DNA from 3 places in the Klebsiella terrigena genome. Region 2 is predicted to be linked to each of the others. Evidence: predicted binding sites of a transcription regulator. Region 2 holds the regulator's gene; each other region holds the start of a gene.
The links. Region 2 encodes LexA, which represses DNA repair genes until DNA is damaged. Its sites were predicted from a motif close to TNCTGTATGTACATACAGNA; they were not measured.

Region 1 (7,088 bases), 1.3 Mb from region 2:
CTGCAGCATGCCCTGATACTGGGCAACCTGCTCCTCTTCCGACGGAAAGCCGCTCTGCAGCATAAAGGGAATTTCAGTGCGGTACAGGCCGATACCGTCAATAAAGCCGCCGAGCTTCTCTTCATGGCCGAGGCTCAGGCCGGCGTTCAGCATGACCTTCACCCGCTCGCCGCTTTTCAGCTCGGAGGCGCGCTCAAGATCGTCTTCCGCCAGGCGGCTGAGCTCGTTCTCTTCGCTGATCAGGCGCTGATACTCTTTCAGCAGCGCCGGTTCCGGGTCGACCAGCAGCTCGCCGCGGTAGCCGTCCACCACCAGGGTGTGGCCATGCAGCAGTGAAGGCTGAATATCGGCTCCCATCACCGTCGGGATCCCCAGCGCGCGCACCATGATGGCGGCATGCGAGTTTGCCGCCCCGTCCCGCACGACAACGCCTACCAGCCTGTCCTGAGGGACCTCCGCCAGCGTCGTCGCCGAGAGTTCGTCGGCGACCAGAACGATCCGCTCCGGCCAGGTGTTTGGCCCCTGGGTGGTGTCGTCAAGATGAAACAGCAGCCGCTGGCCGAGCGTGCGCAGATCGCCGGCCCGCTCTTTAAGATAGCCGTCGCTGAGCGCCGCAAACTGCTCGGCGAATTTCTCGATAATTTTTTTCACCGCCCACTCGGCGACGGCCCCTTTGTCGACTTCCGCAAAGAGTTCGCGGCGCAGGCGCGCGTCTGAAAGCAGGTGGGAATAGAGGTCGAAGATAGCCGACGTCTCTTTTTGCGCCCCGGCGGCGTAGCGCTTGCTGTAGCGACGAAACTCGCTGGCCGCCTCTTCCAGCGCGCCGGTCAGGCGCTCGCGTTCGGAAGCCGTGTCCAGCGTCGAGGCTTCGTACACCTGCTCCATCAGCGGCAGGCTGACGTCCATCCAGCCTTCGGCGATTGCCACCCCCGATGAGGCGGGCAGCGCGCGGATCCGCGTCTGGCGATACTGGCCAAATAGCGCGGTCAGCTGCGACTGGGAGAGAATGGCGGCCATCTGCGTCGCCAGGGTTACGAGGAAGGACTCCTCGCTTTCATCAAACTGACGCAGCTCGCGCTGCTGCACCACCAGCACGCCCAGCAGCTGACGGCGCTGGATAATCGGCACGCCAAGAAAAGCGCGGAAGCGGTCCTCTTTTACGGCCGGAATGTATTTAAAGCTGGGGTGTTTATGCGCATCGGCAAGGTTGATGGGCTCCGCAAGGCGCCCGACGAGGCCGACGAGGCCTTCGTCAAAAGCGAGCGCAACGGTGCGCCCGCGAGGTTTTTTCAGCCCGCGAGTCGCCATCAGGTAATAGCAGCGTCGGTCGTGATCGGCCAGATAAACCGAGCAGACTTCCGTTTCCATCGCTTTGCAGATATCCGTGACCAGGATATCCAGCGCCTCGTTTAAACGCGGCGCACTCGCGACCTTCTCGACGATTTCTCGTAACCGAGTGAGCATAATGTGCGTGGCTTAACCTCTTTTACGTCGATATGCAGGCGCGCTTTGCGGCTTAGGTGCGGTTTCGGCCAGCGACATGGTGACGCTGGCGAACTCTTTCATCACCCGGCGGTAAACGTCGCGCTTAAACGATACCACCTGACGAACCGGATACCAGTAGCTTACCCAGCGCCAGCCGTCGAACTCGGGCGTGCTGCTGGTTTGCATATTGACTTCCGCATCGCTGCCGATCAACTGCAGAAGAAACCACTTCTGTTTCTGGCCGATACAAACCGGCTTCGTGTCCCAACGCACCAAACGTTTAGGCAATTTGTAACGTAACCAGTTACGGGTAGAGGCCAGAATGCGGACATCTTTACGACTTAGCCCAACCTCTTCAAACAATTCCCGATACATTGCCTGCTCGGCTGATTCTCCTGGATTAATGCCCCCTTGCGGGAACTGCCACGAGTGCTGACCATAGCGTCTGGCCCACATAACCTGGCCCTGGCGATTACAGATTACAATACCGACATTTGGGCGGTAGCCATCGTCATCAATCACCGGACTACCTCAAAATAATCTTCAATGTGAACGATTGTTTCACACTCGCTGGAAACGGTAAACCACTCTGTTGCCACACGGCTCACGAATAACATTTGAATAACTCACAGTTATCAGCAGAGTTATAAACAGCGTCAGCTATCGCAGCGCCATTTTATTCACTTTTTCTGTGGATAGAGTTGTGAAGAAGTATGGAATTACCCAGGGAAAACCCGGAGTAGTCCGAAGCGCTTACCTGTAGCCATATTTAATAATGGCATTATATTCATTAAGTTAGAATGTATTATTTTCATAAATTACAGCATAACGTGATGATCATCACACATGCAATCCTGGAACTGATGAAAGATCGAACAATGTCGGTTTTATCCACAGATTACGCCAGCTCATCGGGCATATTTTGTCTAAAAATTCGATTTTCGTCGCACGTCAAGGCTGTAAATGGAAACAGTAGTGAGGCTTTTCCCCAGTTATCCCACTTTTCTGTGGATAACATGGTGTAAGATCCTGTTCATTGCCAGTGACCAGTTCTGGAAAACCCGCTGCGGTAATTTTTTTAGCGGCAAAAAAGCAAAAAAAAAGTCATATGAATCATCAAATTGTCATACTTACCCAGGAAAAGGTAAACTCTATCCACAACGCACAAAAATAGCGCTCATTTTTTAACCAGAGGTTTCATCTTATGCCAGCCCTCTCGCCCCTGCTTGCACCGCCGCAAACCCAGCAGCAGCTTTTAGCCCAGGCCCAGCGGCTGGCGGGCTATTCGCTGGGCGAGCTGGCCGCGCTGGCGGGGATTCCGATTCCGCGCGATCTGAAGCGCGATAAAGGCTGGACGGGCATCCTGCTGGAGATTTGGCTGGGCGCCAGCGCCGGAAGTAAGCCCGAGCAGGATTTCGCCGCGCTGGGCGTCGAGCTGAAAACGATCCCCGTCGACGCTCAGGGACGGCCGCTGGAAACCACCTTTGTCTGCGTCGCTCCGCTCACCGGCAACAGCGGCGTCACCTGGGAGAGCAGCCACGTTCGCCATAAGCTCAAGCGCGTGCTGTGGGTGCCGGTAGAGGGCGATCGCGCGATCCCGCTCGCCCAGCGTCGGGTCGGGGCGCCGCTGCTTTGGACCCCCAGCGAAGAGGAGGATCGTCAGCTGCGGATGGACTGGGAAGAGTTAATGGATCTGATCGTCCTGGGCCAGGTCGAACGCATTACCGCCCGCCACGGCGAAGTGCTGCAGCTGCGCCCGAAAGCCGCCAACAGTAAAGCCTTAACCGAGGCTATCGGCGCGCACGGCGAACCGATCCTCACCCTGCCGCGCGGTTTCTACCTGAAGAAAAACTTTACCGCCGCCCTGCTGGCCCGTCATTTTCTGCTTAACCACGATTAATTTTTTGTTCTGCCCGCCGGGTTGCATATAATTGCGACTTTCTTTTTTGCAGGACTTTGAACAATGTTATTTGCATGGATAACCGATCCTAACGCCTGGCTGGCGCTGGGTACGCTGACGCTGCTGGAAATCGTACTCGGGATCGATAATATTATTTTTCTCTCTCTGGTTGTTGCCAAACTGCCCACCGCCCAGCGCGCCCACGCGCGACGCATCGGGTTGATGGGCGCAATGCTGATGCGTCTTGGGCTGCTGGCCTCCATCGCCTGGGTCGTTAAGCTGACCAACCCGCTGTTTAGCGCGTTCGGCCACGACATCTCCTTCCGCGATCTGATCCTGCTGCTCGGCGGGCTGTTCCTTATCTGGAAGGCCAGTAAAGAGATCCACGAATCGATCGAGGGGGAAGAGGAAGGGCCGAAGACCAACGTCCACTCGTTTATGGGCGCCATCGTGCAGATTATGCTGCTGGATATCATTTTCAGCCTTGATTCGGTGATCACCGCCGTTGGGCTCTCGGACCATCTGTTCATCATGATGGCCGCGGTGGTTATCGCGGTGCTGGTGATGATGTTTGCCGCCCGCTCGATTGGCGACTTTGTTGACCGCCATCCGTCGGTGAAAATGCTGGCGCTGGCGTTTTTGATTCTGGTTGGCTTCACCCTGATGCTCGAAAGCTTCGGTATCCATATCCCGAAAGGCTACATCTACTTTGCGATGTTCTTCTCGATTGCCGTCGAAAGCCTCAACCTGCTGCGTAATAAAAAAAATCCGCTGTAGCCCGCAAAAATGCAGCCCAAACCTGGGCTGCAATCTTTTTTAAGACTTTACTGCTTTTTATGTCTCACAAATCAGGCTATTAATACACTGGTGTGAGGTGCGACCATCAAGTAGAGGTGTTAACGATGAAAAAATGGGCAGTGTTGATTTCCGCCGTAGGACTGGCCTTCTCGGTTTCAGGTTGCAGCAGCGATTACGTTATGGCGACAAAAGACGGACGCATGATTTTGACCGACGGCAAGCCGGCGGTTGACGACGATACCGGTCTTATCAGCTACGAAGATCAGCAGGGTAATAAAATGCAGATCAATCGTGACGACGTTTCACAGATTATTAAGCGCTAAAGATTGCCGCGGCTAACCGCCTGCCGGCAATCGCCTGGCAACGCGTCCTCTGCAACAAATCACGGTGTTGAGAAAAGAGTCGGGTAAACCTGATACGTCCGCTGCAGCAGCCTGCGGACCCCACCAGCCCGGCTTTTTTGATCTTTTTACTTCCTCTTTTTCCTCCCCTCTGCCATTTTGATACTCCTTTGTCGGGGAAAGCCTGACCTTGTCGATAAAAAAGGAAGCCGGCTATGCAGTATCACCGTATCCCACACAGTTCTCTCGAAATCAGCACGCTGGGGCTGGGCACTATGACCTTTGGTGAACAGAATAGCGAGGCCGACGCTCACCAACAGCTCGACTACGCTGTCAGCCAGGGCATCAACCTGATAGACGTCGCTGAAATGTATCCCGTCCCGCCGCGCCCGGAAACTCAGGGGCTGACGGAAACCTACGTCGGCAACTGGCTGGCGAAACACGGCAGCCGCGAAAAGCTGGTTATCGCCTCCAAAGTCAGCGGCCCTGCGCGTAACAACGACAGCAGCATCCGCCCGAACCACGTCCTGGATCGCAAAAATATCCGCGACGCGCTGCATGATAGCCTGAAGCGTCTGCAGACCGATTATCTCGATCTTTACCAGGTTCACTGGCCGCAGCGCCCGACCAACTGCTTCGGTAAACTGGGCTACACCTGGACCGACTCCGCGCCGGTGGTCACCCTGCTGGATACCCTGGAAGCGCTCACCGAATTCCAGCGCGCCGGCAAAATCCGCTACATCGGCGTTTCCAACGAGACGGCGTTTGGCGTAATGCGCTACCTGCACCTTGCGGATAAGCACGACCTGCCGCGCATCGTCACCGTCCAGAACCCGTATAGCCTGGTGAACCGCAGCTATGAAGTTGCGCTGTCGGAAGTGAGTCAGTATGAAGGCGTGGAGCTGCTGGCCTACTCCTGCCTGGCATTCGGCACGCTGACCGGCAAGTATCTCAACGGCGCGAAGCCGGCCGGCGCGCGCAACACGCTGTTCAGCCGCTTTACGCGCTACAGCGGCGAGCAGACGCAGCTTGCCGTCGCGGCATACGTCGATATCGCCAAACGGCATAACCTCGATCCGGCCCAAATGGCGCTGGCCTTCGTGCGCCGCCAGCCGTTTGTCGCCAGCACGCTGCTCGGCGCCACTTCGCTGGAGCAGCTGAAGACCAACGTGGAAAGCCTGCATCTTGAGTTAAGCGAAGAGGTGCTGGCAGAGATTGAAGCGGTGCACCGGGTTTATACCTATCCGGCGCCGTAAACGGCCTCTCCGGGCTACGGCAGGGACAACGCCGTAGCCCGCTAAGCGCAAGACTCGCTAGCGCCGCCGTCCCCAAAGCCACAGGGCGGCGATGGCCAGCGCGAATATCGCGCCAAAGACCACCCCGATGCCAACCACCGGTATGCCCGCCTTGACCGCCATCGAGTAGAACCCCAGCATCAGCAGCATGGCGACGTTTTCGCCGAGATTTTGCACCGCTATCGCGTTGCCCGCGCCAACGGTATGTTTTCCTCGCTCCTGCAGCAGGGCGTTAAGCGGCACGATAAAGAAGCCGCCGAACACGCCGAGCAGCAGCAGCAGACCAAACGCCGGCAGAAGCGCATGCTGAAGAGTAAAGAAGATCACCGCGACGCCAATCAGAATCCCGGCAGGCATGCAGCGGGAGACCGTTTGCAGCGTCACCAGCTTCGCCGCCGCGCCCGCGCCCAGCACGATCCCCACCGCCACCATCGCATTCAGATAGGTTGGCATCGCGTTATTAGAAATCCCCAGCGCCACCGGCACCCACAGCACCAGCAGGAAGCGCAGCGTTACGCCAGCGCCCCAGAACAGACTGGTTCCCACCAGCGAAAATCGCGTCTCCCCGTTGCGCCACAGCGTTTTACAGGCGCTGAAGAAGCTGTGGGTCATCGGCGTAAAGCGCCATGATTGTCCGGGACGGGCCGCCGGCAGTTTGGGGATCCACAGGTTCGCCACCACCGCACCGCCGTAGACCAGCGCGCAGAGGGCCAGCGCCGCCAGCACGTGCCAGTCCGCGAGGATGCCGCCCGCCATCGAGCCCAGCAGGATTGCGGCGATGGTCGAGGATTCCATCAGGCCGTTGGCCTTCACCAGCTTATCGCCGGTGGTCAGCTCGCCCAGAATGCCGTACTTCGCCGGGGAGTAGGCGGCCGCGCCGATCCCGACCAGGGTGTAGCCGAGAAACGGATTCACGCCAAAGCAGATACAGCCGGCGCCAACCAGCTTCATGCCGTTGGCGACCATCATCACCCGTCCCTTGGCGAAGCTGTCGGCAAACTGCCCGACAAATGGCGCAAAGAGAATGTAAGCGCCCACAAACAGCATCTGCATCACCGGCTGGCTCCACTCCGGGTAGAACTGCTGCTTCATCAGCGCGAGGGTCGCAAACAGCAGCGCGTTATCGCCAAATGCCGACAAAAACTGGGCGCAGATAACCGCCATCATCCCCTTCGAGTACAGCGAATTGTTAGTGTGTACTGACTCACTCATCAGAATGTTCCGTCTCTTCAACCATACTTTTAAGGGTGACAAAGTCCGGCTTGCCGC
Region 2 (7,088 bases):
TGAGTTAACGCAGCCAACGCACCTGTAGTTCGAAGTATGACGGGAGAGTCGGGAGGGTAGAAAAGTTTAGGGCTTCCAAATGGAAGCCCTTACTTTTTTTAGTTCGGCTGTATGTAGGGTACAGCGCGATGAATTCGTTAACGCGCTAATAGTGACAGATTTAATAAGCAAAACCTACGCCGTTTTATGCAAAATTCCTCAGGTTGTGACCTACCACTCACTACCTTAATAACGCCAGCGGTTGTTGCTACGGTAGCGGGTGATTTTTGGCTTATTTATCGCCCGGATCACCCATACCACCGCAACGGCCAACAGCAGCCACGGCAGCAGTTTAATCATCATCGCAAACAGACCGCCGACGAACATCAGCGCCGTCGCCGCAACAATCGCGGCAATAATGCCCAGCAGCGACACGCCGGTCACCAGCAGCATCACAAAAAAACCAATAATAAATAGCAGTTCCAGCATCGTCTTCTCTCCAAAGCAATAGCCCTCTGTACTCAGGCATTACAAGAAGCGTGCCAATTATAATTTATTGAATTTAAAGCAAAACGCCCTGAAGTTAACTTCAGGGCGTGGCGTATTTGACTAAATTTTAGCGAAACGTTAACGCTTATCGGCCACCAGCTTCAGCGCGTGTTCCAGGACGTTAATATCCGCCCCGGCCTTGTGTGCGTTTTCACTCAGGTAGCGACGCCACTGGCGAGCGCCGGGGATCCCCTGGAACAGGCCCAGCATATGGCGGGTCACATGGCCAAGATAGGTCCCGTTGCTCAGCTCACGCTCGATATACGGATACATGGCGCGCACCACGGCAACCGGGTCAGTATCCGCGCCACTGGCCGCAAAAATCTCCCGGTCAACCGCGGTCAGCATGCCTGGATTCTGGTACGCTTCGCGCCCAACCATCACACCGTCCATATGCTCAAGGTGCAGCTTCGCCTCTTCCAGCGAGCGGATCCCACCGTTGATCGCCATCGTCAGATGCGGAAAATCACGCTTTAGCTGGTAGACGCGCGGGTAGTCCAGAGGCGGGATCTCGCGGTTCTCTTTCGGGCTCAGGCCGGAAAGCCAGGCTTTGCGGGCGTGGATGATAAACATATCGCATTCGCCTTTCCCGGATACGGTATCGATGAAATCACACAGGAACGCATAGCTATCCTGGTCATCAATGCCAATACGCGTTTTTACCGTTACCGGAATCGAGACCACGTCGCGCATTGCCTTAATGCAGTCGGCAACCAGCTGCGCATTGCCCATCAGGCAGGCGCCGAACATTCCGTTCTGCACGCGGTCAGACGGGCAGCCGACGTTGAGGTTGATCTCATCGTAGCCGCGCGCTTGCGCCAGCTTCGCACACTGCGCCAGCGCAGCCGGATCGCTACCGCCCAGCTGTAGCGCAACGGGATGCTCCTCTTCGCTGTAGGCCAGATAGTCGCCTTTACCGTGAATAATCGCCCCGGTGGTCACCATTTCGGTGTACAGCAGCGTATGGCGCGACAGCTGGCGCAGGAAGTAGCGGCAGTGCCTGTCGGTCCAGTCGAGCATCGGTGCGATGGAAAAACGGTGGGCAGCAAAAGCGGTAGAAGTTGATTCTGGCATCATGGCGAATAAACAGGCATCCGGGTAAAAAGGGGCGCTACTATAGCACAAAGATAAACCACAGGCGCATAGCGCCAATGGTCATATCCTGGGGTGAGAAAAACGCTATTTCCTGCGCGGCTTGCCATCGTGAGGACCGAAGAACTGCGGCGGATGGTCAACCCAGCGATCCTGGCGCGTCGCGGCGTAGCTGGGGTTAAGCGGATAGTAGATCCGGTTAAATTTTTTATTCGCTTCGCCGACCACCAGCAGGCACACCTCCTCCTCGGTGTTGTTCAGGAAGGTATGGCATACCCCGGTACCGGCGGGAAAACCCACGCTGTCCCCGGGTTCCAGCTTCCACAGATAGCCGTTTATCCACACTTCCGGATACCCTTCCAGCACGTAGATAAACTCTTCTTCATCGCTTTCCGCATGCGGATAAGAGGTGCGACGCCCCGGCAGCAGGCGTTCATGATGGATCCCCAGCCGGTTTAGCCGTAAACCCCGGGCCAGCGGCGCGCCGATGGAAAAGAGCTCGGTGCTGTCAGGATAGGTGGCATCATCCGGCCCCTCCAGCTCGCGCCAATGTCGAATGCAATCAGGTCGTTTCATCGTTTTCTCCCGAAAATGAGATGCATCAGGTATAGCACAAACCGTGGGTTCTCGGCGTTTTGCCTGGATCGTGATAAAGTAACAACTTCATCGTTACGCAACCAGAGGATGCTCATGGATAAGTCCACTTCGCAAGAAATGTTAGCGCATGCTGAAAAGCTCTGCGCGCAGCGGGGCGTGCGCCTGACTCCGCAGCGCCTGGAAGTGTTGCGCCTGATGAGTCTGCAGCAGGGGGCGATCAGCGCCTACGATTTGCTCGATCTGCTGCGCGGTAAAGAGCCGCAGGCCAAGCCGCCAACGGTCTACCGGGCGCTGGAGTTTCTGCTGGAGCAGGGTTTCGTGCACAAGGTGGAATCAACCAACAGCTATGTGCTGTGCCATCTGTTCGATCAGCCAACCCATAGCTCAGCGATGTTTATCTGCGATCGCTGCGGCGTGGTGAAAGAAGAGTGCGCGGAAGGCGTAGAGGACATCATGCATACGCTGGCGGCAAAAATGGGCTTCGCCCTGCGCCATAACGTCATTGAAGCACACGGGCTGTGCGCGGGATGCGTCGAAGTAGAAGCCTGCAACACGCCGGGGCACTGTCACCACGACCACACCATCCAGATTAAAAAGAAAGCCCGCTGAGGCGTTAGCCGCAGCGGGAATCAGGGGATTTTCGTACGTCCTTGTACCGTTCGGGCAGGCAATAACAATGCGTTAAAACAAAGGGTTAACGCTTTATGTCCGATCGCTACCAGCGATAGTCATTTTTGGTTTCCCAGTCAGACACTTCTTTCTCTGCCTGATCTTTAGCGTAGCCGTAACGCTCCTGGATTCTACCGACCAGCTGGTCGCGCTTGCCCTCGATGACGGTCATATCATCGTCGGTAAGCTTGCCCCATTGCTCTTTGGCCTTACCTTTTAACTGTTTCCAGTTACCGCCGATTTCGTCTTTATTCATAATTCAATCCTCATCGTTCGGTGAGTTAACAGCCCGCTGTGTGCCGGACGTATGATTAACTATAGATGAGAATTCTGAGTTAATTTTATTATTCGGAATCTTTAACCATCTTTACGACAAAACACGTTATGAAAACCAGGTTCCACGCTGCCAGTGCCGCCGCCAGATCAGCGCCAGCGACAGGCCCCGCAGCGCCAGGAACACCGCCAGCGCCAGCCACAGTCCGTGGTTACCGAGCACCGGCAGCGTCAGCAGGGTTAAGGCAAAGCCCAAGGCGGCCACCGCCATGCTGTTACGCATTTCGCTGCCGCGCGTCGCGCCGATAAACATCCCGTCCAGCAGATAGCACCAGACGCCGATCGTCGGCAGAATCATCTGCCACCACAGATAGCGGTCGGCGAGCTGCTGGAGCGAAGGTATTGAGGTCAGCAGAGCGATAATCTGCTCGCCCGCCACGCTGTAGATCAGCGCAAACGCCAGCGCGACCATGCCGGACTGTCGACAGGCGGCCCGCCATACCTCCAGCAGCTTGCTGCCGTCGCGCGCGCCGTAGGCCTGCCCGGAGTGGGCCTCCACGGCGTAGGCAAAGCCATCCAGCGCATAGGCGGTGAAGGTTAGCATGGTCATCAGAATGGCGTTCACCGCCACGATATCGCCTCCCAGACGCGCACCGAACACGGTCACCGCCCCGAAGCAGAGCTGCAGCAGCAGCGAACGCAGCATGATGTCGCGGTTGAGGGCCAGCAGCCGCCGGATGTCGCCGCGCCAGGCGCCCTTGAGCATAGCGAACGACACGCCGCGCAGCGTCAGCACGCGTTTCACCATCAGCAGACCAATGATAAAGGTGGCGTATTCGGCGCTCACCGTCGCCAGCGCCGCGCCCTGCACGTTCATGTGCAGACCCATCACCAGCCACAGATCGAGGACAATATTCAGCAGGTTGCCGACAATCAGCAGGATCACCGGCGCGCGGGCATACTGGACGCCCAGCAGCCAGCCAAGCAGCACCAGGTTAGCTAACGATGCCGGAGCGCTCAGCCAGCGGATCTCCAGGAAACGCCGGGCCTGCTCCAGCACCGCTTCGCTGCCGCCGACGATATGCAGCGCGAGGTTAATGAGCGGAATACGAAACACAACGATCAGCAGACCGGCGGCCAGCGCCAGGCCAAGCGGCTGCACCAGCGCGCGCGCCAGGCGAACGGGATCCTTTGCGCCAAACGCCTGCGCCGTCAGGCCGGTGGTACTCATTCGCAGAAAGAGCAGCAGCATGAACAGGAAGCTGGTCGCCGTCGCGCCGACCGCCACGCCGCCCAGATAAACCGGGCTATCAAGATGGCCGATGACCGCAGTATCCACCAGGCCCAGCAGCGGGACGGTGATATTGGAGAAAATCATCGGTAGCGCCAGGCGCCACAGGGCCTTATCAGCAGCATTAAAAAACATGGGGGAAAGCCTGAGCGAGGAGAGATAGCGCAGCATCATGCATCAGACGATGCTGCGTTAGAGAAGGCGCTTACAGCCACTCGCCGTTGCGGATGACGCCGACGGCCAGACCTTCAATGGTAAAGCTTTGCTCGCGTAGGTTCACCACGATCGGTGAAAACTCGCTGTTTTCCGGCAGAAGTTCGACGACGTTACCCTGCTTTTTAAGGCGTTTAACCGTCACTTCTTCATCGATGCGTGCGACCACAACCTGCCCGTTGCGCACATCCTGCGTTTTGTGTACCGCCAGCAGATCGCCGTCCAGAATACCGATGTCTTTCATCGACATACCGCTGACGCGCAGCAGGAAGTCCGCGCTCGGCTTGAACATTGCCGGGTCGACCTGGAAGTGGCCTTCGATGTGCTGCTGCGCCAGCAGCGGCTCGCCGGCAGCGACGCGGCCAATCAGCGGCAGGCCGGGCTCTTCTTCAGTCAGCAGACGAATACCGCGGGAGGCACCGGAAATGATCTCGATTGCGCCTTTACGCGCCAGCGCTTTCAGATGTTCTTCCGCCGCGTTTGGGGAACGGAACCCCAAGCGCTGAGCAATTTCCGCACGCGTCGGCGGCATGCCCGTCTGGCTGATATGATCCCTGATGAGATCAAACACCTCTTGCTGCCTGGTCGTTAACGCTTTCATTCCGCCCCCTGGGTGTATATACAGTTATGCTGTGAGTATATACAGCTAACGGTGATTTTGGAATCAAATTTCACACATAAATCAGGAGATTCTTTTGTTTTGATGCCCGCCGGAGCCGGTTAACGCAGAGGGGATGGTGGCGAGGCGCTGCGGCTCCACGCGAGACAAAAAAACGCGTGGAGGGAGGCTCGCCGGCCTCCGGCCCACGGACGCTAAACCGGGGCGGTGGACGGCAAACCCGATAGCCTGATGCTAGCGGCGCTTAGCGATAGTGCGACCACAGCAGCGTAACCCAGACGATCAGCGCGATGACGATCGCCAGAAAGACCGCCGCAGAGCCCATATCCTTCGCCCGTCCGGAAAGCTCATGGTGCTCGGAGCCAATCCGGTCCACCACCGCCTCAATCGCGCTATTAAGAATTTCGACTATCATCACTAACAGGACCGAGCCTATCAGCAGCACGCGCGTCACGGCGTCAACATCCAACCAGCAGGCGATCGCAATGGCAATAACGGTGGCGATCCCTTCCTGACGAAAGGCGGCCTCATTTATCCATGCCGCACGAAAACCTTTCCAGGAATACCCTGCTGCTTTAATGATTCGGGTTAACCCGGTGGTATTATTGGCCATCAAAAGAACCTTTTTATGTAAATGACGTCAATGAGTGTACGCGTTTGCCGCGTGGCGACGGAAATTTTGCGCACTTTCTGTTATTCTTGCCGCGCATTTGCATGATTAACCAGAGGCTTCACATCGTTTATGTCCGGCTGGCAACGAATTTACTATAAATTACTTAATTTACCATTACGGCTGCTGGTAAAAAGCAAGTCTATTCCCGCAGAGCCTGCTCAGGAATTAGGACTGGATACCTCGCGTCCGATTATGTACGTTCTGCCCTATAACTCGAAGGCAGACCTGCTGACGCTGCGCGCGCAGTGCCTGGAGCACGATTTAGCCGATCCGCTCGAGCCGCTCGAAATCGACGGCACCCTGCTGCCCCGCTACGTCTTCATCCATGGCGGCCCGCGCGTATTTACCTACTACACGCCGAAAGAAGAGTCCATCAAGCTGTTCCACGACTACCTGGATCTGCACCGCAACCACCCTGACCTCGATGTGCAAATGGTGCCGGTGTCGGTGATGTTTGGTCGTGCGCCCGGGCGCGAAAAAGGCGAGCTCAATCCGCCGCTGCGCATGCTTAATGGTATTCAGAAATTCTTCGCCGTGCTGTGGCTGGGCCGCGACAGCTTCGTGCGCTTCTCGCCGCCGGTGTCGCTACGCCGAATGGCGTCCGAGCACGGAACCGACAAAACCATCGCCCAGAAGCTGGCCCGCGTGGCGCGTATGCACTTCGCCCGCCAGCGCCTGGCCGCCGTCGGCCCGCGCCTGCCCGCTCGTCAGGATCTGTTCAACAAGCTGCTGGCGTCAAAAGCCATCGCCCGTGCGGTGGAAGACGAAGCCCGCAGCAAGAAAATCTCCCACGAGAAGGCGCAGCAAAACGCCATCGCGCTGATGGAAGAGATCGCCGCCAACTTCTCCTACGAGATGATTCGCCTGACCGACCGCGTGCTGGGCTTTACCTGGAACCGGCTGTATCAGGGCATTAACGTTCACAACGCCGAGCGCGTGCGGCAGCTGGCGCATGAAGGGCACGAGATCGTCTACGTTCCGTGCCACCGTAGCCATATGGACTACCTGCTGCTCTCGTACGTGCTCTACCACCAGGGGCTGGTACCGCCGCATATCGCCGCCGGCATCAACCTCAACTTCTGGCCAGCAGGGCCGATTTTCCGCCGCGGCGGCGCGTTCTTTATTCGCCGTAC
Region 3 (7,088 bases), 1.3 Mb from region 2:
CGACGCCGCCGGAAAGCGTGCCCATCAACATGCTGGTGAAGGTGAAAGGGACGCCGCTGGCTGAAAACGATGACGTCGACGCGTTTGACTTTATCCGCACCATTGCGGTGGCGCGCATCATGATGCCAACCTCCTATGTGCGCCTCTCCGCCGGCCGCGAGCAGATGAACGAACAGACCCAGGCGATGTGCTTTATGGCCGGGGCAAACTCCATTTTCTACGGCTGCAAGCTGCTGACGACGCCGAACCCGGAAGAGGATAAGGACCTGCAGCTGTTCCGCAAGCTGGGGCTTAACCCGCAGCAGACGGCGGTGCTGGAAGGGGATAACGAGCAGCAGCAGCGTCTGGAGCAGGCGCTGAACAACCCCGATACCGAGGAATATTACAACGCGGCGGCGCTATGAGCTGGCAGCAACGCATCGAGCAGGCGCTGAGCGAACGGCGGCAGGCGGATGCTTTCCGCTCTCGCCAGCCGGTGGCGCAGGGTGCCGGGCGTTGGCTGACCCGCGAGGGGCAGCGCTGGCTCAACTTTTCCAGCAACGATTATCTGGGCCTGAGCCAGCATCCGCAGATCGTTGCCGCCTGGCAGCAGGGCGCCGAGCGCTACGGCGTCGGCAGCGGCGGCTCGGGCCACGTTAGCGGCTACAGCGACGCGCATCGTCAGCTGGAGGAGGCGCTGGCCGACTGGCTGGGCTATCCGCGCGCGCTGCTGTTTATCTCCGGCTTTGCCGCTAACCAGGCGCTGATTGCCGCCCTGCTCGGCAAGGACGATCGCGCGGTAGCGGACCGTCTGAGCCACGCCTCGCTGCTGGAAGCGGCCAGCTTCAGCCCGGCGCAGCTGCGGCGCTTTCAGCACAACGACGTTCAGCAGCTGAAAGCGCTGCTGGATAAACCGCTGGCGGGCCAGCAGCTGACGATCACCGAAGGCGTCTTCAGCATGGACGGCGATAGCGCGCCCCTCGGCCCCATTCAGCAGGTCACCGCCGAAGCCGGCGGCTGGCTGCTGGTCGATGATGCTCACGGCATTGGCGTGCTGGGCGATGAGGGGAGGGGCAGCTGCGACGCGCAAAACGTTCACCCTGAGCTGCTGGTGGTGACCTTCGGCAAGGCCTTTGGCGTCAGCGGCGCGGCGGTACTGTGCAGCGAGGCGCTGGCGGATTATCTGCTGCAGTTTGCCCGCCACCTGATTTACAGCACCGCCATGCCGCCGGCCCAGGCCGTTGCGCTCAGCGCCGCGCTGCGCGCGATTCGCGGCGATGAGGGCCAGCGGCGGCGGGAGGCGCTGGCCTGCCGGATTGCCCAGTTCAGGGACGGTATGCGCGACTACCCTGGGCAGCTTACCGAATCGACCAGCGCCATTCAGCCGCTGATCGTCGGAGACAACGCCCGGGCTCTGCGCCTGGCAGCGCGCCTGCGCGAGCAGGGCTGCTGGGCGACGGCGATCCGCCCGCCGACGGTGCCGGTCGGCAGCGCCCGGCTGCGGCTCACCCTGAGCGCGGCCCATGAATCGGCGGATATCGAGCGTCTGCTGGAGGTCCTGCATGGCGGCGGTGAATAAACGCGCGGTGGCCGCCGCCTTCGGTCGGGCGGCGAGCCGCTATACGCAGCACGATGAGCTGCAGCGGCGCAGCGCCGAGCTGCTGCTGCGCCAGCTTGGCGACCGGCGCTTTGCCGAGGTTCTGGACGCGGGCTGTGGCCCAGGCAGCATGAGCCGCTACTGGCGCGAGGCGGGCAGCCGCGTCACCGCGCTGGATATCTCCGTTGATATGCTGGCGGAGGCCCGGCGCCAGCAGGTCGCGCACGACTACGTCGAGGGCGATATTGAATCCCTGCCGCTGCCGGCGGCCTGCGTCGATCTGGCGTGGAGTAATCTGGCGGTGCAGTGGTGCGACGACCTCGGCGCCGCGCTTGCTGAGCTGTACCGGGTGGTGCGTCCCGGCGGGCGGGTGGCCTTTACCACCCTATTGGCCGGTTCGCTCCCCGAGCTCAACCAGGCCTGGGCGACGATTGACCGGCATCCGCACGCCAATCGTTTCCTCAGCGAGCAGGCGGTACGCAGCGTGATGAGCGGCTGGCGGGGCGAGGCGCAGGTGCATGCCGTGACGCTGCCGTTCCCCGACGCCCTGTGTGCAATGCGTTCGCTAAAGGGTATCGGCGCCACCCATTTACACCAGGGACGCAGCGCGGCACCGCTGAGTCGCACAAAGCTGCAGCAGCTTCAGCTGGCGTGGCCAAAACGGCACGGGCAGTGCCCGCTGACCTACCATCTTTTTACAGGAGTAATTGAACGTGATTGAGCGTTATTTCGTCACCGGAACCGATACTGAAGTCGGCAAAACGGTGAGCAGCTGCGCCCTGCTGCAGGCGGCAAACCTGCGGGGTCGGAACAGCGCCGGCTATAAGCCGGTGGCCTCCGGCAGCGAGTACACGGCGCAGGGCCTGCGCAACGACGACGCCCTGGCCCTGCAGCGCAACAGCCGCGTGGCGCTGAGCTACGAGCAGGTTAACCCGTTAACCTTCGCTGAACCCACTTCGCCGCATATTATCAGCGCCGATGAGGGGCGCCCCATTACCGCCGCCGCGCTCTCCGCCGGGCTGCGCGAGCTGGAGCCGCTGGCCGACTGGCTGCTGGTGGAAGGGGCTGGGGGCTGGTTTACGCCGCTGTCTGAAACCCTGAGCTTTGCCGACTGGGTGCAGGAAGAGCGGCTACCGGTGATTCTGGTAGTGGGGATAAAGCTGGGCTGCATTAATCATGCCCTGCTGACGGCGCAGGCGGTGCGTCAGGCAGGGCTGCCGCTGGTGGGCTGGATTGCTAACGACGTCCAGCCGCCGGGGAAGCGGCATAGCGAATACCTCGCGACCCTCAAACGGCTGCTGCCCGCACCCATGCTGGGCGAAATCCCGTGGCTGGAGGAGGCATCCCGGCGGGAAGACCTCGGCCAGTACCTCGATCTTAGCGCGCTGGATCGGGCGTCATCCACTGCGCCAGCAGCGGCTCATCCAGCTGTATAACGTCGCCCTGCGCCACGCTGCGCCCGCGGTGCAGCAGGCAGAAGCGGTCGGCCACCCGGCGAATGAACGGCAGGTGCTGCTCGGCGAGCAGCACCGTTAAACCGATATCCCGGTTCAGGCGAACCAGCAGATCCCCCAGCTTATGCATAAAGTGCTGTCCGCTGCCGCGCGAGGGCTCATCGAGTATCAGCAGGCGCGGTCGGACGATCAGCGCCCTCGCCAGCGCCAGCTGGTACCTGTCGTCTTCCGAGAGCGCGGCGCCTTTGCTCTGGCGCAGGGCGTAGAGCTGCGGAAAGAGATCGTAAATCTCGCTATTCACCACGGCGCCGGGCGTGCCTCCGGCCGCCAGCGCGATATGCAGATTCTCCTCTACGCTGAGCTGCGAAAAGATGCGCCGGTCCTGCGGCACGTAGCCGATCCCGATGACGCTGCGTGAATGGGCGGAGAGCGGCATCAGGTCGCAGGGCGGCGCTCCGCGCTCCTGCCAGGTGATGCTGCCGCTGGCGACCGGGAGATTCCCGGTAATGCAGTTGACCAGCGTGGTTTTCCCCATTCCCTGACTTCCCATCACGCAGGTGCACTCTCCTGACCTGAGCTCAAGATCGACGTTCCACAGCGTGTGCTGGCTTCCATAGTACTGATTGACGGCGCGTAGACTCAACATAGACGTTTTCTCCTTTTTGACGACGGCGAGCGAGACAAACATTCTGCAAATCTCTTGCCAGGAAAAAGAAGTGACGGCATTTTTCCGCCAGCGCAGGTCGCGGCGGCCACCGCCGGCAGGGAACAGCGAAGCGGCTGCACTTTCCCGGTGCTAAACGGCGTGAAACGTGGTGCAGAAAGCAGCAAAAAGGCGGGCGTCCTTAGCTGATAAATATCAAAAATAATTCAATAATATTTTTTAGCCGCGTGATTTTCGTCGGCGGGCAATTTCGGCCGGGTGGCAGAGGTCATGGCCTGCAGCGAGTTATCCACTATTCCTGTGGATAACCTTGTGTATTAGAGTTAGAGAACTTGCGGTAAGCTAGAGATTACGCGGCCTGCGGCTGAATTGGCGCGAAACCCGTCTTTTATTAAATTTTATTTAATATCAATTGGTTGTATAAAATCAATGGCTGTAAGGAAAGTGTCACCTGCTGCCATAAAAGATTCATCGCCTTGCTTGACAAATGTTAAATGGCAAAATTTTCTGGGGATAACCTTACACAGTGGCGGATTATTCCGCATGGTGCGCTTTTTTTGCCCAAATGCGGCCGCCCGGGGCAAGGTTTACAGGGCAAACAGTAATACGATACTGGTTTTATATCCAGTATTATTTATTGGCAAAAGCGCCGGCGACGGGTAGAATTAAACACCTGCCGTTTCGCGCCGGGCGCTTCATCCTCCTTCAGGGTCAGACATATGAGTAAAACGTTCACGCTGCATTCCGCTTTCCGTCCCTCTGGCGATCAGCCAGAAGCCATTCGTCGCCTCGAAGAGGGGCTGGAAGATGGCCTGGCGCACCAAACGCTGCTGGGGGTAACCGGGTCGGGTAAAACCTTCACCATCGCTAACGTCATTGCCGATCTGCAGCGTCCAACGATGGTCCTCGCGCCCAACAAGACGCTGGCGGCGCAGCTGTATGGCGAAATGAAGGAGTTTTTCCCGGAGAATGCCGTCGAGTATTTCGTCTCCTACTACGACTACTACCAGCCTGAAGCCTACGTGCCGAGCTCGGACACCTTCATCGAGAAGGATGCCTCGGTCAACGAACATATTGAACAGATGCGCCTGTCGGCAACCAAGGCGCTGCTGGAGCGCCGCGACGTCATCGTGGTGGCCTCGGTCTCGGCGATTTATGGCCTCGGCGATCCTGACCTGTACCTGAAGATGATGCTGCACCTGACCACCGGCATGCTGATTGACCAGCGGGCCATTCTGCGCCGCCTCGCGGAGCTGCAGTACACCCGTAACGATCAGGCTTTCCAGCGCGGGACCTTCCGCGTTCGCGGCGAGGTCATTGACGTCTTCCCGGCGGAGTCAGACGATATTGCCCTGCGTATTGAGCTGTTTGACGAAGAAGTTGAGCGCCTGTCGCTCTTTGATCCGCTGACCGGGCAGGTTGAGTCGTCCATCCCGCGCTATACCATCTACCCGAAAACGCACTACGTTACCCCGCGCGAGCGAATCGTTCAGGCGATGGAAGAGATAAAAGTCGAGCTGGCGGAGCGGCGTAAAGTGCTGCTGGAAAACAACAAGCTGCTGGAAGAGCAGCGCCTGAGTCAGCGTACCCAGTTCGACCTCGAAATGATGAACGAGCTGGGCTACTGCTCGGGGATTGAAAACTACTCGCGCTATCTTTCCGGGCGCGGGCCGGGCGAGCCGCCGCCGACGCTGTTCGACTACCTGCCGGCGGATGGTCTGCTGGTTATCGATGAGTCCCACGTGACCATTCCGCAAATTGGCGGGATGTACCGCGGCGACCGGGCGCGTAAAGAGACGCTGGTGGAGTACGGTTTCCGCCTGCCGTCGGCGCTGGATAACCGCCCGATGAAGTTTGAAGAGTTTGAGGCGCTGGCGCCGCAGACCATCTACGTTTCGGCGACGCCCGGCGCCTACGAGCTGGATAAATCCGGCGATGAGGTGGTCGATCAGGTGGTCCGTCCGACCGGCCTGCTTGACCCGGTTATCGAAGTGCGTCCGGTGGGGACCCAGGTCGACGATCTGCTGTCGGAGATTCGCCTGCGCGCCGCCATCAACGAGCGCGTGCTGGTGACGACCCTGACCAAGCGGATGGCCGAAGACCTCACCGAGTACCTCGAGGAGCACGGCGAGCGCGTGCGCTACCTGCATTCGGATATCGATACCGTCGAGCGTATGGAGATTATCCGCGATCTGCGCCTCGGCGAGTTTGACGTGCTGGTCGGCATCAACCTGCTGCGTGAAGGGCTGGATATGCCGGAGGTCTCGCTGGTGGCGATCCTTGATGCCGACAAAGAGGGCTTCCTGCGCTCCGAGCGCTCGCTGATCCAGACCATCGGCCGCGCGGCGCGTAACATCAACGGTAAGGCGATTCTCTACGGCGACAGGATCACCGCCTCGATGGCGAAGGCCATCAGCGAAACCGAACGCCGTCGCGAGAAGCAGCAGCGCTATAACGAAGAGCACGGCATCACCCCGCAGGGTCTGAATAAGAAGGTGGTCGATATCCTGGCGCTGGGCAGCGGCCTGGCGAAGACCAAGGCCAAAGGGCGCGGCAAGTCGCGTTCACCGGTCGAGGCGGATACGCCGGTGCTGACGCCAAAAGCGCTGCAGCAGCGAATTCACGAGCTGGAAGGGCAGATGATGCAGCACGCGCAGAACCTGGAGTTCGAAGAGGCGGCCCAGATCCGCGACCAGCTGCATAAGCTGCGGGATCTGTTTATCGCCGCGTCGTAGGCCGGCGCCCGTCGCACCGGGCGTCCAGGCTGCGGCCAGACTGGGATCTGGCCGCACGGAACGTCCGGGCAGCGCCTGCGGATGCGAGGGCTGCCTGGCGCCAAACTGGCAAATAAAATAGCCCGGCTGGGCCAGCTCTTAATATCCGCTTAATCTTGTTCGGGGAGACTATCTTCATTCTAATGAGGATAGCGCCATGCAAAAACTACACTTTCGCCAATATCTGGCCATTACCTGCGCCTTTATTATCGTCGTCGCCTTCTTCCATCAGTGGGTGCTGACCTTCTGACGCGACGGCCTCGGGAAGAGCACCCAGGCGCGAACGCCGGGGCCCGGCCGGCGGTTATGCAAAAAGAACTGGGTATCGTGCAACTGGGCGATACGGGTGACGATGCTTAATCCCAGACCAATGCCGCCGTAGCGGCTGTCCATGCGGACAAACGCTTTGCTCAGCTCGCCGCTTTTCGCTTCATCAATTCCCGGCCCTTCATCCTCCACCGCCAGAATCGGCGTTGACCCCGCCTGAATCGAGACGCGGATCGTTGAGTCCGTCGGGCTATAGCGGTGCGCATTCTCCACCAGATTGCGCAGCACCACGCGCAGCAGCGTGGCGTCGCCGGACACCATCACCTCCTCGTCCGCACCGGCTATCTCAAGCT

Region 1: mutH (DNA mismatch repair endonuclease MutH) is a predicted target of LexA. The motif match lies at 2,441-2,460, and genes of this name have one in related genera.
Region 3: uvrB (excinuclease ABC subunit UvrB) is a predicted target of LexA. The motif match lies at 4,305-4,324, and genes of this name have one in related genera.

Annotation. Positions count from the first base shown of each region.
Region 1 covers NZ_CP050508.1:990,643-997,730, reverse strand. The annotation lists gene ptsP (phosphoenolpyruvate--protein phosphotransferase) at 1-1,464, opposite strand, end outside; gene rppH (RNA pyrophosphohydrolase) at 1,477-2,007, opposite strand; gene mutH (DNA mismatch repair endonuclease MutH) at 2,690-3,385, shown strand; gene HCK03_RS04810 (TerC family protein) at 3,449-4,162, shown strand; gene HCK03_RS04805 (YgdI/YgdR family lipoprotein) at 4,288-4,506, shown strand; gene HCK03_RS04800 (NADP(H)-dependent aldo-keto reductase) at 4,740-5,780, shown strand; gene lplT (lysophospholipid transporter LplT) at 5,838-7,031, opposite strand; gene aas (bifunctional acyl-ACP--phospholipid O-acyltransferase/long-chain-fatty-acid--ACP ligase) at 7,024-7,088, opposite strand, start outside.
Region 2 covers NZ_CP050508.1:5,263,473-5,270,560, forward strand. The annotation lists gene pspG (envelope stress response protein PspG) at 226-468, opposite strand; gene dusA (tRNA dihydrouridine(20/20a) synthase DusA) at 607-1,605, opposite strand; gene HCK03_RS24685 (cupin domain-containing protein) at 1,708-2,196, opposite strand; gene zur (zinc uptake transcriptional repressor Zur) at 2,311-2,826, shown strand; gene HCK03_RS24695 (CsbD family protein) at 2,933-3,142, opposite strand; gene dinF (MATE family efflux transporter DinF) at 3,269-4,585, opposite strand; gene lexA (transcriptional repressor LexA) at 4,656-5,264, opposite strand; gene HCK03_RS24710 (diacylglycerol kinase) at 5,527-5,895, opposite strand; gene plsB (glycerol-3-phosphate 1-O-acyltransferase PlsB) at 6,025-7,088, shown strand, end outside.
Region 3 covers NZ_CP050508.1:3,962,281-3,969,368, reverse strand. The annotation lists gene bioB (biotin synthase BioB) at 1-404, shown strand, start outside; gene bioF (8-amino-7-oxononanoate synthase) at 401-1,558, shown strand; gene bioC (malonyl-ACP O-methyltransferase BioC) at 1,542-2,297, shown strand; gene bioD (dethiobiotin synthase) at 2,290-3,012, shown strand; gene HCK03_RS18660 (ABC transporter ATP-binding protein) at 2,954-3,676, opposite strand; gene uvrB (excinuclease ABC subunit UvrB) at 4,414-6,429, shown strand; gene pmrB (two-component system sensor histidine kinase PmrB) at 6,697-7,088, opposite strand, start outside.